Regions from separate parts of the Mesorhizobium sp. LNJC405B00 genome, predicted to be linked through region 1. Evidence: predicted binding sites of a transcription regulator. Region 1 holds the regulator's gene; each other region holds the start of a gene.

Region 1 (9,626 bases):
GCCATCTGGCGCAGCGCCAAAATGATGGGCGAGGATGCCGAGCCGGTCGATATCGGCGACGCTGATATGCGGGCGCTGGCCGCTCGTGCGCGAGAGACGGACGGACCGGAGCGCGAAGCCTATCGCAGGGCCGGTGAGGCGCTCGGCTTCGGCCTCGGCAGCCTGTTTGCGCTGATCGACCCGGCCCCCGTCGCCATGGTCGGCGTCAGCGCCGCCGCGTTCGACCTGATCGAACCGGCATTGCGCGAAGCGATCGCCCAGACCGCCGGCGGCCAGCACTCGAAATCGATCTCCTTCGACACCGAGCCCAACGAGCTGCCGCTGATCCGCGAAGGCTGTGCCATGCGCGCGCTCGGCTTCGTCGATCAGGAGATTTTCGCGCCGGGCATTCAGGCCAAATCCGGCAAGCATGTCGCCTGAATGGCCGGCAACGGCGCGACGCGCAGCATCCTAGTCTTCCCTGATCGCGTAGCCGGCGCCGCGAATGGTACGGATGACATCCGGCATGCGGCCGTTGTTGACCGCTTTGCGTAAGCGCCCGACATGGACGTCGACGGTTCGCTCGTCGATATAGATCGTCTCGCCCCAGACATTGTCGAGCAGTTGGCTGCGCGAGAACACGCGGCCGGGATGGCGCATCATGAATTCGAGCAGCCGGAACTCGGTCGGTCCGAGCCTGATCTCGCTCTTCTTGCGGTAGACACGGTGCGACTCGCGGTCGAGCACGATGTCGCCGACCTTGAGCACGCTGGACAGCACTTCCGGCTTGGCCCGGCGCAGCAGCGCCTTCACGCGCGCCATGAACTCCGGCGTCGAGAATGGCTTGACCAGATAGTCGTCGGCACCGGTGGACAGGCCGCGCACGCGATCGCTTTCCTCACCGCGCGCGGTCAGCATGATGATCGGCAGCCGCTCGGTTTCGGGCCGCACTCTAAGCCGCCGGCAGAGCTCGATGCCGGAAACAGCGGGCACCATCCAGTCGAGCACCAGGAGATCGGGCACGTTTTCCTGCAGGCGGATCTCGGCCTCGTCGCCGCGTGTCACCACCTCGACCTGATAGCCTTCGGATTCGAGGTTGTAGCGGAGGAGCACGCCTAGCGGCTCCTCGTCCTCCACGACCATGATGCGTGGCGCGATCATAGGCAGTTCACCCTCATCAGGCCGGCGTGGCCATCGCCGTCTCGTCCTGCTTCGGACGATTGGCGGGCAATTGCTGGCCGGTCAGCACATAATACGCATTTTCGGCGATGTTGGTGACATGATCGCCGATGCGCTCAAGATTCTTGGCGCAGAACAAGAGATGCGTGCAGGCGGTGATGTTGCGAGGGTCTTCCATCATGTAGGTCAAGAGCTCACGAAACACGGACGTGTATTTGACGTCGATGCGCTCGTCGTCATTCCTGAGTTTTGCAAGAGCTGCCGCATCGGTGGCGGCATATTCCTCGACGACGCCTTGCACCTGGATCAGCACCAGTTGCGCCATGGCATCGATGGAGTGCGAGAGGTCGCGCGGCGTGACGCTGAGGCCCACGGTGCCGACGCGTTTGGCGATATTCTTGGCGAGATCGCCGATGCGCTCGAGGTCGCCGGCCATGCGGATCGAGCCGACCACGGCGCGCAGATCGTTGGCCATCGGCTGGCGCTTGGCGATCAGCGTGATGGCGCGGTCGTCCAGTTCGCGCTGGCGCGCATCCATGATGGCGTCGTCGGACACGACACGCTGTGCCAGCGCATTGTCCGAATTGAGCAGCGCCTTGGTCGAGCCGCTGACCATCGAGCCGGCCAGATCGCCCATGTCGCGGATCAGCTTACTGATCTGCCCGAGCTCTTCATCGAAGGAGGCGACGGTATGTTCACCCATGATCTTGGTCCTCGTGCCTGAAAATTCACCCGCCGGACGGCTCAGCCGAAGCGGCCGGTAATGTAGTCCTGGGTGCGCTTGTCGTCGGGGTTGGTGAACATCTTGTCGGTGGCGCCCTCCTCGACGAGATAGCCGAGATGGAACATCGCCGTGCGTTGCGAGACGCGCGCCGCCTGCTGCATCGAATGGGTGACGATGACGATCGTGTAGTTCTGGCGCAGCTCGTCTATCAGCTCCTCGACACGGGCGGTGGCGATCGGATCGAGCGCCGAGCAGGGCTCGTCCATCAAGATCACTTCCGGCGACACGGCGATGGCGCGCGCGATGCACAGGCGCTGCTGCTGGCCGCCGGACAGGCCGGTGCCGGGCTCCTGCAGGCGGTCCTTGACCTCGTTCCAGATCGCCGCCTTCTTCAGGCTCTGCTCGACGATCTGGTCCATGTCGGACTTGCGCTTGGCCAGCCCATGGATGCGCGGGCCGTAGGCGACGTTCTCGTAGATGGACTTCGGGAACGGGTTGGGTTTCTGGAACACCATGCCGACGCGGGCGCGCAGTTCGACGACATCGATGTTCTTGTCGTAGATGTCGTCTTCATCGAGCGTGATCTTGCCGGTCACCCGCGCCGAATCGATGGTGTCGTTCATGCGGTTGAGGCAGCGCAGGAAGGTCGACTTGCCGCAGCCGGACGGGCCGATCAGCGCCGTCACCTGGTTCTGGCGGACGTCGAGATTGACGTCGAACAACGCCTGCTTCTCGCCATAGAACACGCCGACCTTGTCGCCGCGCATCTTGATGACTTCGTTCGACTTGGCGTTCATTTTGTCGCCCACTGCATTCTCAAGGGACTGTTCGGTCATGATGTTCATACCAAATTGCCTTTTTTCTACCAGCGCCGCTCGAACCGGCGCCGGAGCACGATCGCGGTGATGTTCATGGCCATGAGGAAGACGAGCAGGATGATGATGGCGCCGGACATGCGCTCGACAAAAGCGCGCTCAGCCTCGTTTGCCCACATATAGATCTGAACCGGCAGCGCGGTCGCCGGATCGAAAGGCGTCGTCGGATAATCGGCGACGAAAGCGACCATGCCGATCAAGAGCAGCGGTGCTGTCTCGCCGAGCGCACGCGCCAGGCCGATGATGGTGCCGGTAAGGATGCCTGGGGCGGCAAGCGGCAGGATGTGATGGAACACCATCTGCATCTTGGAGGCGCCGAGACCTAGGGCCGCCGAGCGGATCGACGGCGGCACCGCGGCGAGGGCGGCGCGCGTGGCGATGATTATGGTCGGCAATGTCATCAAGGTCAGCACCAGGCCGCCGACGAAGGAAGCCGAGCGCGGCATGCCGAGGAAGTTGATGAACACGGCAAGGCCAAGCAGACCGAAGACGATCGACGGCACCGCCGCGAGATTGTTGATGTTGACTTCGATCAGGTCCGTAAAGCGGTTCTTCTTGGCGAACTCCTCCAGATAGATCGAGGCGGCGACGCCGATCGGCAGCGCCAGCAAAAGCACGATCATCATCATGTAGAACGAACCGATGATGGCCACGCCCATGCCCGACGTCTCGGGCCGGCTGGAGGCGCCATAGCTGAACAGGCCGGTGTTGAAATGCTCGGCCATCGCGCCTTCGGCTTTGAGCTTGTTCATCCAGTCGATCTGCTGGTTGGACACCTTGCGGCGCGCTTCATCGACGCCGAGGTCGATCTGGCCCTTGAAGGCCGAGTCGAGATTGGCGGCGGCCAGGATGTCGACGTCACGCGTCGTGCCGATCACCGACGGATCGGCGGAGACGATGTCGCGCAGCTGGACGCGGGCGCCTTCCGACAGGAAGCCCTTGAGCTTCAGCATCATCGGCTTGTTGGCCGGATCGATGCCGAGCTTGGCCACCAGCGCGTTTTCGGCGAGCTTGGGATAGTTCGCCTTGATCAGCACATTCGGGTCTGTGGCACGCTTGTTCGAGGGGTCGATGACCTTCTCATCGAAGGTGATCGGAAGCGTCACCGTCGTCTGCCAGAAGGCGGTGTAGCCTTTCGAGACGATGGTGATCAACATGATGGCCAGGAACGCCAGGCCCACCGAGATCGCAATCACGCCATAGATGCGGAACCGGCGTTCGGCGGCATAGCGCGCCTTCAGCCCGATGTCGCGGCGCGGACGCGCGACGGCGCCCGCCATCGTGTCCAGGGGGATGTCGGTCATTCGTACTGCTCCCGGTACTTGCGCACGATGTAGAGGGCGACGATGTTCATCACCAGCGTCAGCGCGAACAGCGTCAGGCCGAGCGCGAAGGCGACCAGCGTCTGCGGCGAGTTGAACTCGAGATCGCCGGTCAGCTGGTTGACGATCTTTACGGTGATGGTCGTCATCGCCTCGAACGGATTGGCCGTCAGATTGGCGGCGACGCCCGCCGCCAGCACGACGATCATCGTCTCGCCGATGGCGCGCGACGCCGTCAACAGGATGGCGCCGACGATGCCGGGCAGTGCCGCCGGCAGGATCACCCGCTTGATCGTCTCGGAGCGCGTGGCGCCGAGGCCGAGCGAGCCGTCACGCATTGCGCGCGGCACCGCGGTGATGATGTCGTCGGACAAAGAGGACACGACCGGGATCAGCATGACGCCCATCACCAGACCGGCGGTGAAGATGCTCTGGCCCTGGATGAAGGGCGAGCCGCCGGTGAGTGCCGCCGACAGGTCGCGCAAGAACGGTCCGAGCGTGACAACGGCGAAGATGCCGTAGACGATGGTCGGAATGCCGGCCAGCAGTTCCAACGCCGGCTTGACCACCGAGCGCACACCGCGCGAGGCATATTCGGACATGTAGACCGCCGACATCAGCCCGACCGGCACTGCCACCAGAAGGGCGACGGCGGCGATGTAGAGCGTGCCGGCGAGAAGCGGGACCAGGCCGAACTGACCCTGGCTGCCGCCGGAACCGGCGGCGGCGAAACGCGGATCCCACACCGTGCCGAAGAAGAAGCTCACCGGCGACACGCTCTCGAAGAAGGTGATGGTCTGGAACAGCATCGACAGCACGATGCCGACCGTGGTCAGGATGGCGATGGTCGAGGCCGCAAGCAGCCCCCACAGCATCAGCTTCTCGACATTGTTGCGCGCCCTGGCGCGCGGTGCGATCTGCCTCAGCGCATAGAAGGCGCCGGCGATCGACAGAGCGAAGGTCAGCACGGCGCCGAACAGGCCGAGCCGGTCCTGGACCTGGTTCGCCTCGACCGCGATCGGGATCATATAGTCCTGGGTGTCGCTGGCCAGTGCCACGCCCTTGGCGGCGAGCAGCGGCTGCAATTCGGCGAAAGTAGCGGGAAGTGCGGTATCGCCATCGAGCCGACGCAGGCCCTTGGCCAGGCTCTTCACCAGGCTGGCGTCGAGCGCTTCGCTGGCGACCTTTGTGTCGGCGGTGCGCTCGGGCAAAGCGGCATGGATATGCCGGTCGAGATAGAAGGAAGAGCCGATATCCCAGACGGCGAGCAAAAGGACGGCAGGCAGGACCGCGAGCAGAAAGGCCCACCAGCCATGATAATGCGCGCGCGAATGCGGCTTGACCTTGCCGGTATCCAGCGCCGCGGCGCGCTGGCGGCCGACCACAAAAGCGACCACGCCTATGGCAATGACTATGGCGAGTACGAGCAAGGACGACATAACCCACCCCAGGGAAAATTCAGATCGCCGCCGCCGTTGCGGCAAGCGGCGAAATCAGGGCGCGGAGTTCATCCGCGCCCTGATCCGTCCGTTGATTACATTGTCTTTCCAGCGGCGAAGGCGTCGCGCTGGCCCTGACGTTCGGCGTCGGGAGCGGAAACCAGGCCGTACTGGGCGAGCGGGCTTTCCGGGCCGATCATCTGGTCATCAAGGAAGAACTCGACATATTCCTTGAGGCCGGGAACGACGCCCAGATGCGCCTTCTTGACGTAGAAGAACAACGGCCGCGACACGGGGTACGTGCCATCGGCGATGGTCTGCGTCGAAGGCACGATGCCTTCGACGGTAGCGACCTTCAGCTTGTCGGCATTGTTCTCGTAGAAGGCGAGGCCGAACACGCCAACGCCGGTCTTGTTGGAGTCGATGCGGGCCAGCGTCTCGGTGTAGTCGCCGTCAATGTCGACAGCCTTGCCGTCCTTGCGGATGGCGATGCAGGTCTTGCCGATTTCCTTGTCGTCGGCGATGCCGGCAGCCTTCAAAGCGGCCTTGTCGCAGCCGGCGTCGAGCAGCTTGGTCTCGAACACTTCACGGGTGCCGTGCTTCTCACCCGGGATATAGGCGGCGATATCCCAGTCGGGCAGCTTCGGATTGACCTGGTTCCACTTGGTGTTCGGGTTGTCGACCAGCTTGCCGTCGACCACCAGCTTGGCGGCGAGCGCCTTGTAGATGTCGGCGGGAACCAGCGCCCAATCCGGACCCTTGATGTCGGTGGCAAAGACGATGCCGTCATAGCCGATGCGGACTTCCTGGACGTCCTTGACGCCGGCGTCGGCGCAGGACTTCAGCTCGTCCTTCTTGATCGGGCGCGAGGAGTTGGCGATGTCGATCGTGTCTTCGCCGACGCCCTTGCAGAACTCCTTGATGCCGGCGCCGCTGCCGCCGGACTCGACCACCGGGGTCTTGAAGTTGGTGAAGGTTTCGCCGAACTGCTCGGCGACGATCTTGGCGTAAGGCAGCACGGTCGACGAACCGGCGACCTGGATCTGGTCACGCGCAGCGGCGACACCGGACGATGCGGCGAACGCTACCGCCACGGCCGATGCCGTAACGAGGAATTTCTTCATGTGGCCTGCTCCTGTTCGGAAGATGGTCTCTTGGCGCCCTCTTCAAACCGGCGCCCGCTGAGGCCAATAGCCTTCGATTATTACAGTCGCATGACAGTTTCGTGTCAGCCCGGTAACGTCGCACAGACGTCTTGTGGGCCGCCCCCTTTAAGCCGGTTTGTGGGAATGGAAGTTGCCGCTGGAATCAGACGCTTGCGCGATCCGTGCTGGCATCAAGTCCCGGCACACCGCAGGCCGCGATGCCGAGAAAGAAAAACCGGACGGGAGCGCGTTGCCCGTGGCCAGAGCGAATCTTGGCCGAGCCATCGCCAAAAACAGGTCCGTTGGGGTAGATTCGACGCTGTTTCTTGTCGGCGGTCGCTTGCTCCCGCCCGTAACTGAATGAGCGGTTTCGTTGCGACCATTGTCCTGACTGGGCGCCAGCTTTGATATGGTGCGATCGCACCATATCCTTGGCTGTTGCGGCGCGGCCGAATCCCGGCCGGCGCCGCAGGTTGCTATCCAGCGTCTCGTTGGGCTTCGCTTGATATGCCGACCCAGCGCTCGACCTTTTCGAGCAGCGCCCTGGGGCTGATCGGCTTGGGCAAATAGTCATCCATGCCGGCTTCCAGGCAGCGCTCACGGTCGCCCTTCAAAGCATGCGCGGTGACGCCGACGATCGGGATATGCATACCCGTATGTTCTTCAAGCCGGCGAATTGCGGCGGTGGCCTCGAGCCCATTCATCTCCGGCATCGAGACGTCCATCAGGATCATACGCGGATTGAGCCTGCCGAAGGCGTCGAGCGCCTTGCGGCCGTTGCCGACAATTTCGAAACTATAACCGGTCTCGCCGATTATCTGGGTGAACACCATCTGGTTCACCTCATTGTCCTCGGCAACGAGGATGTCGAGCCGGCTTTCATCCCCGGCGGCCCGGGCGCGGGCGCGAACCGGCGGCGGTTGCAGCAAGGCGCGTTCCGGTGCAGCGAGCGGCGGCTTTGCCGGTGACGGTCCGTTCCTGTCGTTGCCGGACCCGCTGCTTGCCGCCGGGAGCACGCGGCTCCCCGTGATATTGTGATGGTGGCGCTGGATGGTAGCGACCAGCGTTTCCAGAAGCACCGAGGAACGCGCCGGCTTGATCAGCTGGGCGTCGATGCCGAGATCGCGATAGCTGGTGTTGGCGAGCGACTGGTCGACCGAAGTCAGCATGATGATCGGCGTGTCGGCCAGCCCTGCGGTGCTGCGCACGACGCGCGCCATTTCGGCGCCGCTCATCCCCGGCATCTGATAATCGAGCACGACGCAGTCGACCGGCACGCCGTAGGCAGCCGCGGCGACCAGCACCTTGAGCCCTTCGGGTCCGCTTTCGGCGGCGCAGGAATCGAAGGTCCATGACGCCATCTGCTCGCTCAGGATCGATCGGTTGACGGCATTGTCGTCGACGATCAGCACCCGTGAGCCGGTCACGTCGACCGGCATGATCCGCCGTCCGGTCCGTTCCTCGGCCCTGGGCAATGTCACGGTGAACCAGAAGGTCGAGCCCTTGCCTTCGGCGCTCTCGACACCGATCTCGCCGCCCATCAACTCGACCAGCCGCGAGGTGATGGCGAGCCCGAGCCCTGTGCCTTCGTGGCGTCTGGTCGACGAGGTGTCGGCCTGACTGAATTTTTCGAAGACGAGCTTCAGTTTCTGCTGCGGAATGCCGATGCCGGTATCGGTGACCGAAACGGTCAGCTTTGTCCCCGTCGGCCCCCTTTGTCCCGTCACGTCGACCAGCACGTGGCCTTCGTCGGTAAACTTCACCGCGTTGCCGACCAGATTGGTGACGATCTGCCTGATGCGACCGACATCGCCGACGAACAGGCTTCCCAGGCCCGGCTCGACGCGCACGATGAGCTCGAGGTCCTTCTCCTTGGCGCGGGTCGATATCAGCGTCGCCACATCCTCGATCGCTTCGGGCAGGTTGAAGGGCGCAGGGTCGAGCACCAGCTGTCCGGCATCGATCTTGGAGAAGTCCAGTATGTCGTTGATGATGGTCAAGAGCGCGTTACCCGATTTGACGATGATGTCGGTGAACGTCTTCTGCTTGGGATCGAGGTCGGATTTGGCCAGCAACTCGGCCATGCCGAGTACGCCGTTCATCGGCGTGCGGATTTCGTGGCTCATATTGGCCAGGAATTCCGACTTGGCGCGGTCGGCCAACACGGCGCGCTGCCGCGCCTCGCGCAGTTCGGCCTCGCGCAGCTTCAGTTCGGTGATGTCGGTGGTCGACCCAATCAGATAGAGCGAACCGTCGGACGCGATCATCGCGCCCTTGCGGGCGAACTGGTGGCGCACGCTGCCGTCGGCAAGCGTCACCGTTTCCTCGATCTCCTGTGTATCGCCTGTGCGCAGCACGGCGAGATCGCTGTTGACGAAGGCTTCGCCGTCCTCGCCGAAAATCTCGATGTCCGTCTTGCCGATCGCGTCTTCCCTGCGGAGGCCGGTGAGGTCGCACCAGCCCTTGTTGACGTAGAACTGCCTGAGGTCGGAGCGCTTGGCGTAGATCGACACCGGCACGTTGTCGATGAGATTGCGGAACACCTCGTTCTCGCGCATGCTCTCTTCCAGCGCCTGCTCGCGCGCCTTGACGTCGGTGATGTCGGTGCTGGAGCCGACAAGGTGCACCGACCCATCGAGCGCCACCAGCCGGCTCTTGCGCGTCATCAATTGCCGCACCGTGCCGTCGCGATGGGTAACGGGCTCCTCGATCTCGCGGCCGCGCCCGGTGACGACGACCTCGGTGTCGTCATGGGTGTAGGTTTCGGCGTCGTCGATGCCGAAAAGCTGGAGATCGGTCCGGCCGATGACCTCCTCCTTGGGGATGCCGGTCAGCGCGCACCAGGCTTTGTTGACGAATTCCATGCTCAGATCCTGCGCCTTGATGAAGGCGGCGACCGGCAGTTCGTCCATGACGTGGCGGAACAGGTCGATCTGGCGCATGCTTTCCTGCAGCGCCTTTTC
Region 2 (9,626 bases), on a different contig from region 1:
CGCTGGCGCCGACGATCGGGTACGACAATGCCGCCAAGATCGCCAAGACCGCGCACAAGAAGGGCACCACCTTGCGCGAGGAAGCACTGGCCACCGGGCTGGTCAGCGAGGCAGACTACGACCGGCTGGTGCGGCCGGAGGACATGACGCATCCGGGTTAAGCGATTCCAGGGAAAGTGCCTTCCTCGAAGCGCGCAGCCCTTCCTCTTTGGAATTGCGTCAACTAGAAATCCAAATTTTGTGGCGGGACAATTTGCTCCCGCCGCTGCTGGCCGCGACAAGAATTTTGCGTCGGTCGAACGATCCCGAAATGTACGTCCTGTGAACAATGTGTCGCCGGACGGGCGGCTTTGGTGAACAGTCGGCTTGGTCTATCTGACGGGACATCAACCCTTTTCGGAGAGCCACCATGTCCATCAACACTTCCGCTGCCGGCGCCGGCATCGCGTCCAACAGCTCCACCACCATCCTGCTCGGCCGCATCCTGCTCGCCGCCATCTTCCTGCTTTCCGGCTTCGGCAAGCTCACCGCCATTTCCGGCACCGCCGGCTATTTCGGCGCCATGGGCCTGCCGGTGCCGACCATAACGGCCGTTGTCGTCGGCCTGATCGAATTGCTCGGCGGCCTTGCCGTGCTCGTTGGCTTTCAGACCCGCATCGCCGCCTGGGTGCTCGCGGTCTTCACCATCGCCTCGGCCTTTGTCGCCCATACCGGCTGGGCCGACCAGAACCAGATGATCCATTTCCTGAAGAACGTCGCCATCACCGGCGGTTTCCTGCTGCTGGCTTCCTCGGGCCCTGGCGCCTACTCGATCGACGCCAAGCGCGGCTGAGCTTTCCCTCCCAAGCCTGAAAAAAGCGGCGTGGAATTTTCCACGCCGCTTTTTCGTTGTCTGCCCAAGCGCGCACCCGTCCCATCCCTGCTAGGATCGGTCTCGAACAGCCGGCGGACAGACAACGGAGATGACCATGCCCCGCGATGCATTGCTTCTGATTTCCCGGCTGCTGCTCGCCGCCCTGCTCGTTCCCTCCGGCTACCACGCGCTCGCCGACATTGCCGGGACGACCGGCTATTTCGCCGGCCTCGGCATGCCATTGCCGACGCTTGCCGCCTGGGGCACCGGGCTGTTCGAGTTGATTGCCGGTCTCTTGATACTGGTCGGCTTTCAGACGCCGGTCGTTGCGATACTTCTTGCCGCTTTCTGCATCGTTGCAGGCTCCATCGGCCACTACGGCCAGGGCGGCGATGACCCGATGCTCACCTTCCTGCACCAGCAGATGCTGATGAAGGATATTGCCATCGCCGGTGGATTCCTGGCGCTAGCCATGGCCGGCGCCGGGGCCTGGTCGATCGACGGGCGCCGCGCCGCGGTCTGATATCGTCAAATATCGTCCCGGTTGAACCATCGACGCCCGTGCCAGGTCGACCCCCACTCCGTCTCGGCTTCGTCGAGCCACCTCTCCCCCGATCGACGGGGTAGAGGAAGGGCGCGAGCCTATTGCCGCCAACGCTTTCCAACGAGGCTCCCTTCCCTTTCCTCCGGAGGGGGAGGTGGCGCTGCGAAGCAGCGACGGATTGAGGAAGCCGGTGCTCGAACGCGAGGCCGACGACGACATGGTTTTGCTGTCAGGCCGCGCCTACTTCACCGACACGCTCTGCCCACCCTCGACCGCCAGCACCAGACGGCGGTTGGTGATCCGCGCCAGTTGCGCCAACCGTCCGGCCGGGCGTTCGCCGTAAAGATCGGAAAGTGAGGCCGGCAGCACCAGCGCCAACGTGCCATTGCCGCGGTTTTCCCATTTCAGCCGCGGCATGACGCCGGGCATAGCCGCAGTCAGCAGATAGACGACGCGCAGCACCGCCGCCAGAATGCGGGCGCGCTCGAGATAGCGCGGCGTCGCCAGGCCGCGGATTTCCGGCGCCGCATCGTTGAACACGCCTTCGTGGCGGAACAGGCCGACCAGCGCCAGGAAGGCACGGCCGGGGTGATCGACGCCGATGAAGGACGCGTGGGCAATGATGTTGAGCGACTGCTTGCCGCGATATTCCGGGTGTGCGCGCCAGCCTATATCGGCCAGCAGACAGGCAGCGTGGCGATAGCGCGCCTCATCCTCCGTCTCGTCGATGCCGAAGGCGGCAAAGGTCTTGTCCGTCCATTCGACAAGCTCATGCGCATGGGTGACCGAGCGCGACCGCAGCCGCGCCAGTTCCTCCGAAGCGGAGACCAGCGGATCGGCCTTCTGCTCGGCAGGGTCGAGCAGCGAATAGAGAAACCCTTCGCGCACGCCCAATGCCGAGACGATGATCTTCGACGGCTGCATCGCCGCCATGATCTCCTGCAGCACGACCGCGCCATAGGGCAGCAGCGAACGGCGGTTCTTCGACACACCTTCGATGCCCTTGACCTTCTCGATCTCGCCTTTCGCCACCTGCTTCAGGAAATTGGCGGCGCTTTCGACACCGATCTCATAGTGGTGCATGACGCCAAGCGGGTAGTTGGTCATTTCCATGTGCAGCCGGGCAAGGTTTCGCCAGGTGCCGCCAACGGCGTAGAAGGGCCGTCCCAGCCCGCCCTTCAACAATTTGGCGCGCGCCAGTTCGTCGCGGGTGATCTTTGCCGCCTGGGCGAGCGAATTCCTGGCCATGTCCTGCAGCCGCAGGCCACCCAGCGGCAGTGTGATGCCGTCGCCGATCGCCTCGCCATTGATGTCGATAAGCTCCAGGCTGCCGCCGCCAAGATCGCCGGCAATGCCATTGGCGGGGTGGAAGCCCGAAATGACGCCAAGCGCCGAATAATGCGCCTCCTGCCGGCCAGTGAGCACGCGGATCTCGGTCTTGAGCACATCTTGGGCGCGGTGGATGAAATCGGGGCCGTTGATCGCTTCGCGGGCCGCGGCCGTTGCCAGCACAAACATGTGCTCCGCACCCGCCTGATCGGAGAGCGCGCGGAAACGGCGAAACTCCTCCATCGAGCGCGTCACCGCCTCGGGATCGAGCTTGCCGGTCGAAACGATGCCGCGGCCGAGGCCGGCCAGCATCTTTTCGTTGAACAGCAAGGTCGGCGAGCGCGCCAACCCTTCATAGACGACAAGGCGGATCGAGTTCGAGCCGATGTCGATGATGGACAGCGGCCGGCGATCCTGCAGCCGGCCTTGGGACGTTGAAATCATCAGCCGGTGTTCTTCTTGCGACGCTTGAACTGCGCGATGCGCTTGGGCGCATGCGACTTCAGCGCGTCACCCCGTCCCGACAGGCTCGGATTGGTCATGAAATATTCCTGCGCGTTGAACGGTTCCTCACCCTCCTCCAGCACGACGCGCCGGGAGGTTCCGTCAGCCAATACGTCGAAACTTTGCTGGTTGTCCATGATGTTGCCCAGCATGATCTGGCCAAGGATCTGTTCATGCACCGTTGGATTGGTGATCGGCACCATGGTCTCGACGCGGCGGTCGAGATTACGTGGCATCAAGTCGGCCGAGGCGATGTAGACGATCGCCTCGTCCGACGGCAGGCCATGGCCGTTGCCGAAGCAGTAGATGCGGCTGTGTTCGAGGAAGCGGCCGACGATCGACTTGACCCTGATGTTTTCCGACAGGCCGGGCACCTGCGGCCGCAGGCAGCAGATGCCGCGCACGACGAGATCGATCTCGACGCCGGCACGGCTGGCGTCATAGAGCGCGTCGATGATGTTGGGATCGACGAGCGCGTTCATCTTCATCCAGATGCGCGCCGGACGGCCAGCCAGCGCGTAGGCGACCTCGTCGGCAATGTGCTTGAGGATACGGCTGCGCAGCGTAAACGGCGAGATGGCGATCCGCATCTCATCGGTCGGCTCGGCATAGCCGGTGATGAAGTTGAACAGCTGGGCGACATCGCGCGCGATCGTCGGATCGGTGGTGAAGAAGGACAGGTCGGTGTAAATGCGCGCTGTCACCGGATGGTAGTTGCCGGTGCCGAGATGCACATAGTTACGCAGCTTGCCGTCCTCGCGCCGCACCACCAGCGACATTTTCGCATGGGTTTTGAGTTCGAGGAAGCCGAACACGACCTGGACGCCGGCGCGTTCGAGGTCGCGCGCCCAGCGGATGTTGGCTTCCTCGTCGAAGCGCGCCTTGAGCTCGACCAGGGCGGTTACCGACTTGCCGGCCTCGGCCGCGTCGACCAAGGCGCGCACGATCGGGCTGTCGTTGGAGGTGCGGTAGAGCGTCTGCTTGATCGCCACCACCTCCGGGTCGGCCATCGCCTGGCGCAGGAATTGGACCACCACGTCAAAGGATTCATAGGGGTGGTGGACGACGATGTCCTTCTCGCGAATGGCCGCGAAACAGTCGCCGCCATGCTCGCGGATGCGCTCGGGAAAGCGTGGATTGTAGGGGGTGAACTTCAGGTCGTCGCGCGGCACGGCGACGATCTCGGAAATCTGGCTGAGCGCCAGCGGGCCGGTCAGAACGCTGATGCGGCTCGAAGAGACGCCAAGCTCGCCGGCGACGAACTCGCGCAATTCGCCGGGCATCGACTTGTCGAATTCGATGCGGATGACCGAACCGCGGCGGCGGCGCTTCAGCGCCGTCTCGAACAGGCGCACGAGATCTTCCGACTCTTCCTCGACCTCGATATCGCTGTCCCGGATGATGCGGAAGGTGCCTGAACCCTTGACCTCATAGCCGGGGAACAGCTTGCCGATATAGAGGCCGACAGCCTCCTCCAGTGGAATGAAGCGAACGTGCTGCTTGCGGTCGGGCAGACGGATGAAGCGCTTCAGCGCCACCGGCAGGCGCAGAAGCGCGCTCATCTCCTCGCCATTCTTGCGATGGCGCAATTGCAGCGCCATCGAGAAGCCGAGATTGGGAATGAACGGAAACGGATGCGCCGGGTCGATCGACAGTGGAGTCAGGACCGGGAAGACCTGGTCCTGGAAATGGTCTTCCAGCCAGACTTTCTCATCCTTGGTTAGTGCATCGCGGGTGATGCTCTCTATGCCTTCCTTGTTGAGCAGCAGCATCAGCGCTGAAAGGCTGTTCTGCTGGTCCTCCTGCAGCCGCTCGACCTCGCGCAGCAATTGTTCCAGCTGCTGCTCCGGCGTGCGGCCGTCGGGGCTCTTGAGCGCAATGCCTTCGCGCACCTGGCCGGCAAGGCCGGCGACGCGGACCATGAAGAATTCATCGAGATTGGCGGCCGAAATCGACAGGAAACGGACGCGTTCGAGCAGCGGATGGTGCTCGTTCTGTGATTCCTCGAGCACACGCCGGTTGAACTGCAGCCAGGAGAACTCACGGTTGACGAACCGATCGGGGTTGCCGCCCTCGGGGCTCGCCACCTCGACATTGATGAATTCGCTCTGCACCGGCTTCAGTTCGTTCATGGTTCCTGCTCTTCCCCGCCAACCGTCCCTTGGAGCGCCGCTGGACGTGCCATGCCTCTAACACGCTTTTTTGACGCATGGCCCTTCGGCAAAAACCATTCCGATTTCAGGGACATGCACTTAACCGGCTCACCGTATCCTCTGACAGGCTTTTGCGACAGTTTCATTTCATCGATCTTGCAAACAGGCCTGTTATGTTCCAGATGCTTTTCGACGAGATCAAGGAGACGACGATGGCAGGCGGTTCCATTCCCCATTTCCAGAACGATGCGGGCCATCCGGCAATCGACATCGGCGTCAAGGAATTCATGTGCACCGGCGCCAACCCGCCCTTCGACCACCCGCATGTGTTCCTCGACATGGGCGACGACAATGAAAAGGTCTGCCCCTATTGCTCGACGCTCTACCGCTATTCGCCGAAGCTGAGGGCGACGGAAACGCTGCCGGCCGGTTGCCTTTATATCGACCAGGCCGCCTGATCCTTCCGCGACAAGCCCGATGGAAGACATCAGGTCCCGGCAGGTCATAATCGCCGGGGCCGGCATCGCCGGGCTGACCGCTGCCCTTGCCTTCGCCGGACGGGGTTATCCGGTAAAGCTGATCGAACAGGCACAGCACCTAGACGCGGCCGGCGCCGGCATCCAGCTTTCGCCCAACGCAACACGCATTCTTGGAAAACTCGGCGTGCTCGACCGGCTGCTGCCCGCAGCGTTGCGGCCGGAAGCGGTCGTGCTCAAGGACGCCGGGACGCTGCGCGAACTGGCGCGGGTACCGCTCGGGCAAGCCGCCGAAGCGCGCTGGCAGGCGCCTTATCTCGTCGCTCACCGCGCCGATCTGCAGGCAGCGCTGCTGGCGCAAATGGCCGAACGGCCGGAGATTGAGCTCATCACCGGCGCCCGCGTGACCGGCATCGTCAAAGACGCGCAATATGTCGCCGTGACCGCCGAAGTGGACGGCCGCGAGATCGAGGCACGCGGCAAACTGCTGGTCGGCGCCGACGGCGTCTGGTCGGCAGTCAGGGCGCAACTCGCAGGCGAGGACTTCGTCAAAAGCCGTTTTTCGGGCGAACTCGCCTGGCGAGTCACGATCGCGGCCGAGAGCGCCGCCGGCGAAGCCTTTGTCGCGATCGGCGCCGCCGACTGCGTCACCACGTTCCTGCATCCAGGCTTCCACATGGTCGCCTATCCCGTCAGCAAAGGCCGGGCCTTCAATCTCGCCGCCTTCACCAAGGGCGAGCGCATGGCGGAAGGTTGGTCAGGCCATGCCGATCCCGCGATCCTCACGGCTGCCCTGCGCGGCACCGCGCCGGGCCTGACGAAGCTTGTGGCACTGGCCGGCCCATGGACGGCCTTTCCGATCCACACCGTCGAACAGAAGCGGTGGACGAGCCCGCAGGGCATCGCGCTGATCGGCGACGCCGCGCACGCGATGACGCCGTTTGCCGCGCAGGGCGCGGCAATGGCGATCGAGGATGCCATCACGCTTGCCGACGCTATCGCCGATTTCCCTGGCGATCTGCCCAGAAGTTTTCGAATCTGGGAAAATCTTCGGCGGCCGCGTGTCGCCAAGGCCGCGCGTCGTGGGGCCGTAAACCGCCTCGCCTGGCATGCTGCCGGCCCGGTGGCGATCGCCCGCAATCTGTTCCTGGCCATGCGCTCGCCCGACAAGCTCGCCGCCGACCTCGATTGGCTCTATGGATGGCGAGCGGACACTCGGCAGTCTAGATCGTCGACGTAGCGATCCTTCCCACTCCCCTCTGTCCTGCCGGACATCTCCCACGCAAGGGGGGAGATTGGATGTCGCCGTCGCCTTCGCCAAAATCGCCGGCGTTGCAGCAGGAGCGCGGGCAAAACGGCTGATCTCCCTCTTGCGGGGGAGATGGCCGGCAGGCCAGAGGGGAGTGCTGTCCCGCTGACTTCAAAAGATCCAACACTGTCGCGGTGCGATGAAGGACTGCTAGTTATAAAACCGCATCGACAAGCCCAGCGAGGCCGGCAGCGGGTTCCACCAGCCGGTGCGCAGGCCGGCGGTGCGCAGGCCGGCGGCTGTCCAGGTGTTGCAGCCGACAAGCGCGTTGAAATGGCCGTTCGCCTCGAAGAAGCGGTCGAAGCTGGAATAGGCGGCGTTCTCGATGACGACCGGACCATGCGGCCCTTGCTGGAAACTCGCGTCGATATAGTCGAGCAGCGCTGCAAAACGTTCCTCATCGATGTCGAAACCGGTGACAGCAGGGTGCGGCTCGGCGATGGCCCCGGCGATATCGACATGCATGACCGAGGCGTCCAGTGTCAGCGCCTTGAGGACGGGCACTGCTTTCAGCTGCGACCAGCTCGGCGTCTCCAGATAGAAGGCCCGGCCGCCCCAGCCAAAGACGATGTAGCGCACTTCCGGGGCGTCGACAGGGATGCCGGCAGCGACCAGGAAATGGAAGCGCCGGCGCACCTCGTCATCGACGGGAATGGCGATGTCGGTGTGGATCGGATTCTCCAGCACCAGAATATGGCGCGTGCCCTCACCCGCCGCTGACGCCGGCCACAGCGGACGCGGCACCAGCGTGCCGAGCGTGGCAGCGAGCGCGACCACGATAATCAGCATGGCCACGAAACGCAGGGCTTTTCTCATGCGGCGGCGGCTTTGTGTTTCAATGGAGAAGATCAACCCCGACCCCAGATAGCAAAAGAGCCCGGCCGCATTACGGCAGGGCTCTTTTGCTTCGCATGAAAATGCTCAGTGCAGGATCTGCGACAGAAACAGCTTCGTGCGCTCGTGGCGCGGATGGTCGAAGAACTCGGCCGGCGTGTTCTGTTCGACGATCTGGCCCTGATCCATGAAGATCACCCGGTTGGCGACTTTGCGGGCAAAGCCCATTTCGTGAGTGACGCACAGCATGGTCATGCCTTCCTCGGCCAGGCCCACCATCGTCTCCAGCACTTCCTTGATCATTTCTGGATCGAGCGCCGAGGTCGGCTCATCGAACAGCATGATGCGCGGATTCATGCACAGCGAACGCGCGATCGCCACGCGCTGCTGCTGGCCGCCCGACAGCTGGCCCGGATATTTGTTGGCCTGTTCGGGGATCTTGACGCGCTTGAGGAAGTGCATCGCGATTTCCTCGGCCTGCTTCTTCGGCGTCTTGCGCACCCAGATCGGTGCCAATGTGCAGTTCTCCAGGATGGTCAGATGCGGGAACAGGTTGAAGTGCTGGAACACCATGCCGACCTCGCGGCGCACCTCGTCGATCTTCTTGAGATCGTTGGTGAGTTCCTTGCCGTCGACGATGATCTTGCCCTTCTGGTGCTCTTCCAGCCGGTTGATGCAGCGGATCATGGTCGATTTGCCCGAGCCCGAAGGACCGCAGATGACGATGCGCTCGCCGCGCATCACTTTGAGGTTGATGTCCTTCAGCACATGGAACTCGCCATACCATTTGTGCATGCCGATGATGTCGATTGCGACATCGGTGGTCGAGATGTGCATCTTCTTGGCATCGACCTTGATCTCTTCGGCGCTGACGGCGTTTTCTATGACCATGGCAGGTTCCCCTTTTTGTTCTGTCTTTTAGCTATGATGCATGTCGTTGTCCCAAAACCGCTAAACACTTTTGGGCGACATGCATCAACGTTTGTGGCCGGTGTCGAGCCGGCGTTCCGTGTACATCGAATACCGCGACATGCCGAAGCAGAACAGCCAGAAGACGAAGGCTGCAAAGATGAGACCGGATCTCGCGGTCTGTGGGGTCGCCCAATTGGCGTCCGAGAAGTTCTGCTTGACGACGCCAAGCAGGTCAAACATCGAGATGATGATGACGAGGCTTGTGTCCTTGAACATACCGATGAAGGTATTGACGATGCCGGGGATGACCAGCTTCAGTGCCTGCGGCAGCACGATCAGCACCATCTTCTGCCAGTAGCCCAGGCCAAGCGAATCCGCACCCTCATACTGGCCCTTGGGGATCGCCTGCAGGCCGCCGCGCACCACTTCGGCCATATAGGCGGCGGCAAACAGCGAGACGCCGATCAGCGCCCTGAGATATTTGTCGAACGAAACCCCGGCGGGCAGAAACAGCGGCAGCATGACGCTGGCAAAGAACAGAACGGTGATCAGCGGGATGCCGCGAACGAACTCGATGAAGACCACGCACAGTGTCTTGACGATCGGCATCTTGGAGCGCCGGCCGAGCGCCAGCACGATGCCCATCGGCAGCGACACGGCAATGCCGACAAAGGACAGGCTCAGCGTCACCAGCAGCCCGCCCCATAGCTGG
Region 3 (9,626 bases), on a different contig from region 1:
CGACGAGTTCGCGCTGGCCGTCGATCTGATCAACAACCGTCGCGTCGACGTCAAGCCGCTGCTGACCGGCATCTATCCAATGGACGAGGCGGTTGCGGCTTTCGAGATCGCCGGCGACCGCAACAAATCGATGAAGGTACAGATCGCCTTCGCCTGAGCAGGGCGAGACACCCTATGAACCTTGCCCGCTCGGCATCTTGCCGCTAGAAGAACCGTCCCGACATTCATTTCGAGCTTCATTTTGCCTCAGTAACCGCCGGTCTCGCCAACTCCCCTGATCACACTTGGCAGGGCGCCGCACTAAGCGGTGCCTGCTCCATTTCACGTGTTCCTCAGGCGGCGGTTCGAGACCGGTTTGGCACTGCTGAACCGTTGTCGCGCGCTTTGCCGCCCGTGACAGCTGATTTCCGACATAGCTAGCTCTCGCCACGCCGTGCCCGCATGGGCATCTCGCCATTGCCGACCTGAAGAACTTCCACACTGGAAGGTCTTCCGGCTTGTCCCAACATCTCGCTATCCACTGGGCAATCACGCCCGAAATCGCGCCTCGACCCCTGGTCCACTGCAACCGCTGCAGCGCCGTGAAAGCCTATCGCTGCAGCGACAAATTCCGCGTCAACGCCAATGGCAAACGCATTGATGTCTGGCTGATCTATCGCTGCATCGACTGCGACAATTCGTGGAATTTCGGCATTTTCGAACGCTGCAACCGCCGCGACATCGAACCCGCGCTGCTGGCAGCGCTCGAAAGCAACGATCCGGCCCTCGCCCGCCGCCATGCCTTCGATGTCGTGGCTTTGCGAAACCGGGTCAGCCGCGTCGAGGAGTTTCCCGATGTCGCCGTTCACAAACACCGGCTCGGCGGCGAAGGCCGACCCGCAGCCGCGCTTGAAATCAGGCTTGGGCTGGAAATGCCGACATCGCTGCGGCTCGACCGTCTGCTCGCCGGCGAACTCGGCATCTCCCGATCAAGGCTTCAGGCGCTGGAGGAGAAACGATTGCTGGTTGTTGTTCCCGAAGGCGCCAGAGCTTTGCGCAAGCCGGCCGGCGACGGCACGGCGATTCGCATTGACCTGGCCGACGAGCCGGATCGTGAAGCCATCATTTCGGCTGCCGTGGGTGAATGACAAGAGGGGCGAAGCACCGGTGCTTCGCCCCTCTCGAATTTAGACAATCAGACGATTACGCCGCGCCCACAACCTTGGCCGACTTCTCGAAGCGCTTGCGCTCGTTCGGGTCGAGATAGAGCTTGCGCAGGCGGATGGTCTTCGGCGTCACCTCGACCAGCTCGTCGTCCTGGATCCAGGCCAGCGCGCGCTCCAGCGTCATGCGGATCGGCGGCGTCAGCTTCACCGCCTCGTCCTTGCCGGCGGCGCGGATGTTGGTCAGCTTCTTGCCCTTCAGCACGTTCACTTCGAGGTCGTTGTCACGGCTATGGATGCCGATGATCATGCCCTGATAGACCTTGACGCCCGGGTCGATGACCATCGGGCCGCGGTCTTCGAGGTTCCACATGGCATAGGCCACTGCCTCGCCCTGTTCGTTGGAGATCAGCACGCCGTTGGTGCGGCCCGGCAGTTCGCCCTTGTAGGGCTGGTAGGCGTGGAACAGCCGGTTCATCACGGCGGTGCCGCGCGTGTCGGTCAACAGTTCCGACTGGTAGCCGATCAGTCCGCGCGTCGGCGCGTGGAAGACGATGCGCTGACGGTTGCCGCCCGAAGGCCGCAGCTCGACCATCTCGGCCTTGCGCTCCGACATCTTCTGCACAACGATGCCGGCGTGCTCCTCGTCGACGTCGATGACGACTTCCTCGACCGGCTCCAGCAATTCACCGTTCTCGCCCTTCTGCATGACGACGCGCGGACGCGACACGGCGATTTCAAAGCCTTCGCGGCGCATCGTCTCGATCAGCACGGCCAGCTGCAATTCGCCGCGGCCGGAAACGAAGAACGAATCCTTGTCGGGCGATTCCTCGATCTTGAGCGCGACATTGCCTTCGGCTTCTCGCAGCAGGCGGTCGCGGATGACGCGGCTGGTCACCTTGTCGCCTTCGGTGCCGGCGAGCGGCGAATCATTGACCAGGAAAGACATGGTCACGGTCGGCGGATCGATCGGTTGCGCATGCAACGCCTCGGTCACCGCCAGGTCGCAGAACGTGTCGGCGACGGTGCCTTTGGATAGGCCGGCAATGGCAACGATGTCACCCGCCTGCGCCTCTTCGATCGGCTGGCGCTCGAGGCCACGGAACGCGAGAATCTTGGAGATGCGCCCGGTTTCGATCTGCGTGCCGTCATGGTGGAGCACCTTGACCGCCTGGTTGGACTTCAGCGTGCCGCTCTCGATACGGCCGGTAATGATGCGGCCGAGGAAGGGATTGGCCTCCAGGATGGTGCCGATCATGCGGAACGGGCCGGGATGAACGGTCGGCTCCGGCACATGCTTGATGACAAGGTCGAACAGCGGCGCCAGGCCCTGGTCCTTCGGGCCTTCCGGATTTTCCGAGACCCAGCCATCGCGGCCAGAACCGTAGAGGATCGGGAAGTCGAGCTGCTCGTCGGTGGCGTCAAGCGCTGCAAACAGGTCGAACACCTCGTTGACCACCTCGACGTGGCGGGCGTCCGGACGGTCGATCTTGTTGATGACGACGATCGGCTTCAGGCCGACCTTGAGCGCCTTGCCGACGACGAACTTGGTCTGCGGCATGGGGCCTTCGGCGGCGTCGACCAGCACGATCGCCGAATCCACCATCGACAGGATGCGCTCGACCTCACCGCCGAAATCGGCGTGGCCGGGTGTGTCGACGATGTTGATGCGGGTGTCCTTCCAGTCGACCGAGGTCGCCTTGGCCAGGATGGTGATGCCGCGTTCCTTTTCGAGGTCGTTGGAATCCATGGCGCGCTCGGCGACGCGCTGATTGTCGCGGAAGGAACCGGATTGCCGCAGCAATTGGTCGACGAGGGTGGTTTTTCCATGGTCGACGTGCGCGATGATCGCGATATTACGAATTTTCATTTTGTGGTCTCGGGAGCGTTGCAGGCAGCAGGCCAAAAGGCGCCGCCTCTTTCGGTTGCGCGGCTCATACAGGGTTTTTCGCAATTGCGAAAGAGGAGGCGCACCACCAAATACTCATCAAATCTTAAGCATCTCGGTGTGAGATGGTTTTGTTAACCAAGGCGGGAACCTTTCTGGGCCCGGGTAGTTCGAAATTCATGACCGACAAACTCAACCGATTTTGGCCCCTCATCGCTTCGGTCGCATTCGCTGCCGTGCTGGCGGCCAATGCCGCTCAATCGGCCGCCACGGTGAAGGAAGCCAATCCGGCTTCGTCGTCCGACCGGACGGCCGAGCAGATGTTTGCCGACGCCCCTGATGGCGTCGACCCCGTGGTCACCGGCCCGGTCAGCGCCTCTTTCAAGCAGAGGCAGCAGGTTGCAGGCTGCGACAGCGCGGTGTGGCCGAAGATTCCGACGGTTTGCTACCCGGACTGACGGCTGCCCATTCCAGGCATAGCGATCCTTCGCACCGACCCAAAGGCTTACGCCGACCGCACCGGATCGAGCGTCACCTTGTAAAGCTCGATGTCGTCGCGATCCATCAGTCGCACGGTCAGCTGCTCTGTCGCCCCTGAAATGTCCACCAGGCCAAAGAACTGCAGGCCGGCCGAGGGTGGCAGGTTCTGGCCCTGTTCGGTGGTCGGCGCCTTGATGAATTTCAGCTCCGGGCCGAAGGTCATGTCGAAATCATTGGGACCGAAGGTACCGGCGTGGATCGGGCCCGAGACGAATTCCCAGAAAGGATTGAAATCCTGGAACCGCGCCTTGTCGGGGTTGTAATAGTGCGCCGCCGTGTAGTGGACATCGGCGGTCAACCAGACCGTGTTGGTGATGCCGGCAGTCTTGATGTAGCGCAACAGGTCGGCGATCTCGAGCTCGCGGCCTTTGGGCAGGCCATTGTCGCCATTGCTGATGGCTTCCGCGCCGACCTTCTTGGCGCCGTCGTCCCAGACGACGAGGCCGAGCGGCATGTCGGCTGCAATGATCTTCCAGGTCGCCCTGGAATTCGTCAGCTCGCGCTTCAGCCATTTCGTCTGCTGTTCGCCCAGCATGCGTGACTGCGGCGTCATGTCCTCCTGCATGTCGGGGCCGTTCGGGCCGCGATAGGAGCGCATGTCGAGGAAGAACACGTCGAGCAGCGGCCCATGCGCGATCTTGCGGTAGACGCGGCCTGGCTCGGACGGCTCGTAGCGGATCGTCGTCATCTCATGGAAGGCGCGCGCCGCACGCGCCGCGAGCACATGGATGGATTTTTCGGTGTAGCGGCTGTCGGCGCCGAGATTCTTCGAATCCGACCAGTTGTTCAGCACCTCGTGATCGTCCCACTGGTAGAAGGTCGGGCAGATGGCGCTCAAGGCCAGAACGTTTTTGTCCATCATGTTGTATTTCCACTGGTCGCGGTACTCATCCAGCGTCTCGGCCACCTTGCGCTTGCCGTCGATCAGGACGACGTTTTTCCACTTGCCGCCGCCAGGCAGGTCTACCTCGTCCTTCATGGCGCCATCGGCATAGATGGTGTCGCCGGAATGCAGGAAGAAATCCGGCGTGTGCCTGGCGATGGTGGCGTAGGTTTTCATGCCGGTCTCATCGATTCCCCAGCCCTGGCCGGCCGTGTCGCCCGACCAGGCGAATTTTATGTCGCGCTTCGAGGCGGGTGCTGTGCGGAAACGGCCGACGATCGGTTCGGAAACGGCGTTGATATCCGACAGGTCGGCGGCAGTCATCCGGTAGAAGATATCCTGGTCGGAGGCGAGGTCGGTAAGCAGGCGCTTGACCGTGAAGTCGCTGGCCGGCGAGGTATCGAGCGGCGCCAGCCGCGTCGCATTGGCGAAGTTTTCCGTCGACGACACTTCGAACATGACGCGCGAAGGCCGGTCGGTGCGCGTCCACACCATGCCGCTCGAGGCATCGACATCGCCGGACTGGACGCCATGGGTGAAGGCCGGGCGCTGGCTGGCGCGCGAATAATAGGGCAAAGCGAGCCCCGATGCGCCGAGCAGACCGGCGGCGCTGGCAGAGGTGACGAAAGCGCGGCGGGTCAACGAGATCTTGTTCATGGCTGTCTCCTGATGGCTTCGAACGGTGCCAGCAAGCTCCAGCTTCAATGTTTCAGCCACATCTCGGGAAGATGAAACTTTGATAACAATCGACAGGTGATCTCCGCCCTTGAGGGGGGAGATGTCGCCGAAGGCGACAGAAGGGGGTCGCCTCGCTTGGAGCGCCGACCTCCTATGCGCAAGAGGCTGAGTCCGGTCGCACGGACCCCCTCTGGCCGCTTCGCGGCCATCTCCCCCCTGAGGGGGGAGATTAGTACCGCGCCTTACGCCGCTTGCGGCTCCGGATCGAAAGCCGGCTTGCTCGTATTGATCAGCAGCGACAGACACGCAGCCACGATCGCCGTCATGCCGGCGATCAGGAATGCCAGTTCGTAATTGCCCTGCAATTCGCGCATGGTGCCGCCGAAGGCGGCGGCGGTGGCGGCGCCGACTTGGTGGCCGGCTACGATCCAGCCGAACACGATCGGGCCGCTGCGGTCACCGAAGGCCTCGTTGGCGAGCCTGAGCGTCGGCGGCACGGTGGCGATCCAGTCGAGACCGTAGAGCACCGCGAAGATGATCAGGCTGGTCGCCGAGAAGCCGGAATAGGGCAGATAGATCAGCGCCAGGCCGCGAATGCCGTAGTAGACGCCGAGCAGCTTGCGCGGGTCGAAACGGTCGGTGAGCCAACCCGACAAAGTCGTGCCGATCAGGTCGAAAATGCCCATCAGCGACAACAGGCCCGCGGCCTGCACCTCGGGGATGCCCATGTCGCCGCAGAAGGAGATCAGATGCGTGCCGACCAGCCCGTTGGTGGTGAAGCCGCAGATGAAGAAGGTGGCGAACAGATACCAGAAGACGCGGGTGCCGGCAGCGCGGCGCAGCGTGTTCAGCGTATGCGCCAGGAAATTGCCTTGCGATGCCGGCGATACCGGCGGCACGTCATCGGTCCCGGCGCCATAGCGCACCATGCCGATCGAAGCGGGACGCTCCGGAACCAACAGCCAGACCAGCGGCAGAAGACAGGCGGTGGCGATCGAGACGGCGGTAGCGACGGGCTGCCAGCCGCCCGACTGGGCGAGCGATGCCAGCAGCGGCAGGAACACCAAGAGGCCGGTGGCGCTGGAGGCCGACATCAGCCCCATCACCAAGCCGCGATTGGTCTTGAACCAGCGGTTGACGATGGTGGCGCCGAGCACGGTGGCGACCGCGCCGGAGCCGATACCTGAAAACACGCCCCAGGTGAGGAACAGATGCCATGGCTCGGTCATCAGCAGGCTGAGCGCGGTCGAGCCCGACATGATCACAAGCGAGGCAAGCAGCGTGCGGCGCAAGCCGATACGCTCCATCAATGCGGCGGCAAACGGCCCGGTCAGGCCGTAAAGGAAGATGCCGACCGCGGCGGCAATCGAAACCGTATCGCGCCCCCAGCCGAAGCTTTTATCCAACGGCAGCATCATCACCGAGGGTGCGGAACGAAGCCCGGCCGCGATCAACAAGCAGAGGAAGATGACGCCAACCACGACGAAAGCGTAGCGCTGGCCAAAGGGACGGGATTGAGCTATCATGTTACTGACCGGTACGTTGCAGGGTGAGGACATGTATACGTACCGATCGGTAACACGTCAATCGAGTCGCATGATGCCAACGGACAAAAATATTGAACTGATCATCAAGGGCGGTCATGGAGCCGCACCGCCCAAGGCTGCCAAGAAAATCCTCGACGTGGCCTACGACCTGTTCTACCGCCGCGGCATTCGGGCGATCGGCGTCGACGAGATCGTCAAGCGCGCCGGCGTCACCAAGCCCAGCCTCTACCGCAGCTTTCCCTCCAAGGACGAGCTTGCCGCTTCCTATCTCAGGCAATATGACCGTGAGTACTGGGAGCGTTTCGACGAAGCCGTGGCTGCCCATCCCGGCGACCCGCGGGCACAGCTCAGGGCTTTCCTGACTCGCGTCGGCAAGCGCGCGCAAAAGCCGGACTATCGCGGCTGCGGCATGACCAACGCGGCGGTGGAATATCCCGAACATGGCCATCCGGCGCGCGTCGTCAGCGAGGCCAACAAGCAGGAGTTGCGCCACCGCCTGCGCGCGATGGCCGCAGCGATGGGCGCTAAAGACCCTGACACGCTCGGCGACGGCCTGCTGCTGTTGATCGAAGGCGCCTATATCAGCGGCCAGCTCTTCGGCCTCGGCGGCCCGGCGCAATCGGTGGCCCGCAACGCCGACCTGCTGATCGAAGCGAGCTTGAAGAAATAGCATTTTCTAACGTTGGCGCCGCCCCTCACCTGCCGGCATCCTTTCCCGGAAATGGGGCGAGGAACGCTCTCATCACGATTTCGCCAATTGCCAGCGTTGCAAGGTTGTCGCCAGCGGCGCAGCCGGCCACTTTCTCCCGTTCAGGGGGAGAATTGCCCGGCAGGGCGATGTGGGTGGCGCCAACGTTGAGATTGGCACGCTAGGCCGGCCGCAGATTTGGCGATAGGCTGGGGCGAACTTCACGGGAGACGTCCGCATGCGAACCCTGCTGCTTGTTCCATTCGCCCTCGCCGCCCTATCCCAAACCGCCCATGCCGACGGAATATCCAGCGTCTACACCGACCTCGACTCGCAAAAGGATTGCGTCACCTATGCGCAGGCCGAGGAAGGTGACGGCGACTGGGCCGAACTCGCCTGCTCCGGCTATCGCGGCTATCCCGTGCTGATCGCCTACGACGATGCGCGTGAATCGCTATTCTACGGGTTTCCGCCCGGCGGCGAGATGACCTCGGTCTGGGAGAGCTTTTCCGGCTTCAACTCGTCCGGCGCCAAGGTCGAATGGCGCATCGAGACCAAGGGCGACGTTGCCGTTCCCTTCGCGGTGATCCACCGCCGCTCGATCAGCAATCCCGAGGATGAGAACAAGCCGACCGAAGTGCTGCTCGTCGCCAAGGTCGCCCAGATGGAAGCCCGCGACGGCTGCACCATCGGCCTCGTGCTCGCCACCGGCAACCCTCAGGCCAACGACCAGGCGCGCAAGCTGGCGGACGAAAAGGCGAAGAGTTTCGCCTGTGGCAAGGACAAGCACACCGTCATCGGCAACGTGCCGGCGTTTGGTCGGGTGGATAACTAGCCACGTGGGTGCAAGGCACCTCCCTCTGCCCTGCCGGGCATCTCCCCCTCAAGGGGGGAGATTGGCAGCTTCGCTGGCGGCGCTTTTCTTTCGGCGCTGAAAATTGACGAAAGCCGTTGCGACATCCGATCTCCCCCCTTGAGGGGGAGATGGCCGGCAGGCCAGAGGGGGGTGCCTCGCGCTGGCGTTTGCCGCTTACTTGAACGAGACGCAGGCCTCTCTCGGCGCTACTTCGCCGCCTTCGCCCGTGCGATCGCGTCGACGATCATCTTCTTGGCGTATTTGGAATCGTGCCAGCCTTCGATCTTGACCCATTTGCCGGGCTCGAGATCCTTGTAGTGCTCGAAGAAGTGCTGGACCTGGTCGCGGGTGATCTCGGGCAGCTGCGTGTATTCGGTGACGTTTTCGTAGCGCAGCGTCAGCTTCGGCGAGGGCACGGCAATGACCTTCTCGTCCTGGCCGGCATTGTCTTCCATCACCAGCACGCCGATCGGCCGCACATTGATGACGCAGCCCGGCACCAGCGCGCGCGTGTTGCAGACCAGCACGTCGATCGGGTCGCCGTCGCCCGACAGCGTGTGCGGCACGAAACCGTAATTGCCGGGGTAGCGCATCGACGTATGCAGGAAACGGTCGACGAACAGCGTGCCGGCCTCCTTGTCCATCTCGTACTTGATCGGCTCGCCGCCGATCGGCACCTCGATGATGACGTTGATGTCCTCGGGCGGGTTCTTTCCGATGGCAATGGCTTCGATTCGCATGGCTTAAATCCCTCTCTCGATGTCCAAGATCGATAGCGGGCGGCGCGGCATGGTGCAATGCGGCGATTGGTGCGAAGCGCTAACGGAAGCGCACGGTTTATGATGATTTGTAACCGAGACCGGTCATTCCCAGACGAAGGCGACCTTCTTGAGCGCCCTCTGCTCGAAAATCTCGACGCCTTCGGCGACGTCACGGCCACCCGCGCCGGCATAGAAGGAAAGTGCGTTCTGGTTGTCTTCCAGCGCCCACACCACCATTCCCTTCAGCCCGTGGTCGGCAAGCCGCGCCCGCGCCGCCTTGAACAGCCGGCTGCCGAGCCCGATGCCCTGATATTCCGGACGCAGGTAAAGTTCGTAGATTTCGCCCTGTTGCTTCAGCTCGCGGGCGCGGTTCTTGCCGATCGTGGCATAGCCGGCGATGGTGCCGCCGATCTCGACCACCAGAACGGTGGCGGCGCGGCGGATGGCGTTGGCCCACCAGTCGGCGCCGCGGCGGTTGATCATCGAGGTCAGCGAGCGATGCGGGATGATGCCGGAATAGGCGCCCTCCCAAGCCTGCTGGTGCACGTCGGCAATGGCGCCGGCGTCGCGCGGTTCGGCTTTCCTGATGTCGATGCTCAGCGTATTCATGATTTGTTAACCATAAACCCGCATCGGCCATTTG

What was found. Region 1 encodes PhoB, which activates phosphate uptake and scavenging genes when phosphate is short. Its sites were predicted from a motif close to TGTCATNNANCTGTCAT; they were not measured.
Region 2: a site for PhoB is predicted at 5,517-5,533, ahead of X756_RS147725 (RNA degradosome polyphosphate kinase). Genes of this name have one in related genera too.
Region 3: a site for PhoB is predicted at 5,182-5,198, ahead of X756_RS160695 (alkaline phosphatase). Genes of this name have one in related genera too.

Annotation. Positions count from the first base shown of each region.
Region 1 is NZ_AYWC01000011.1:237,552-247,177, forward strand. It holds partial or broken gene X756_RS01000000165835 (ROK family protein) at 1-420, shown strand, start outside; gene phoB (phosphate regulon transcriptional regulator PhoB) at 451-1,140, opposite strand; gene phoU (phosphate signaling complex protein PhoU) at 1,157-1,861, opposite strand; gene pstB (phosphate ABC transporter ATP-binding protein PstB) at 1,903-2,727, opposite strand; gene pstA (phosphate ABC transporter permease PstA) at 2,745-4,061, opposite strand; gene pstC (phosphate ABC transporter permease subunit PstC) at 4,058-5,518, opposite strand; gene X756_RS144915 (substrate-binding domain-containing protein) at 5,614-6,642, opposite strand; gene X756_RS144910 (PAS domain-containing protein) at 7,140-9,626, opposite strand, start outside.
Region 2 is NZ_AYWC01000009.1:202,344-211,969, reverse strand. It holds gene fumC (class II fumarate hydratase) at 1-161, shown strand, start outside; gene X756_RS147710 (DoxX family protein) at 410-832, shown strand; gene X756_RS147715 (DoxX family protein) at 969-1,376, shown strand; gene ppx (exopolyphosphatase) at 1,638-3,170, opposite strand; gene X756_RS147725 (RNA degradosome polyphosphate kinase) at 3,170-5,362, opposite strand; gene X756_RS147730 (zinc-finger domain-containing protein) at 5,596-5,841, shown strand; gene X756_RS147735 (FAD-dependent monooxygenase) at 5,861-7,099, shown strand; gene X756_RS147740 (TIGR02117 family protein) at 7,319-7,984, opposite strand; gene X756_RS147745 (amino acid ABC transporter ATP-binding protein) at 8,090-8,893, opposite strand; gene X756_RS147750 (amino acid ABC transporter permease) at 8,978-9,626, opposite strand, start outside.
Region 3 is NZ_AYWC01000002.1:179,500-189,125, forward strand. It holds gene X756_RS160715 (L-idonate 5-dehydrogenase) at 1-157, shown strand, start outside; gene X756_RS160710 (DUF1062 domain-containing protein) at 498-1,127, shown strand; gene typA (translational GTPase TypA) at 1,183-3,012, opposite strand; gene X756_RS160700 (hypothetical protein) at 3,210-3,488, shown strand; gene X756_RS160695 (alkaline phosphatase) at 3,536-5,110, opposite strand; gene X756_RS160690 (MFS transporter) at 5,374-6,657, opposite strand; gene X756_RS160685 (TetR/AcrR family transcriptional regulator) at 6,731-7,348, shown strand; gene X756_RS160680 (hypothetical protein) at 7,605-8,201, shown strand; gene ppa (inorganic diphosphatase) at 8,429-8,962, opposite strand; gene X756_RS160670 (GNAT family N-acetyltransferase) at 9,086-9,592, opposite strand.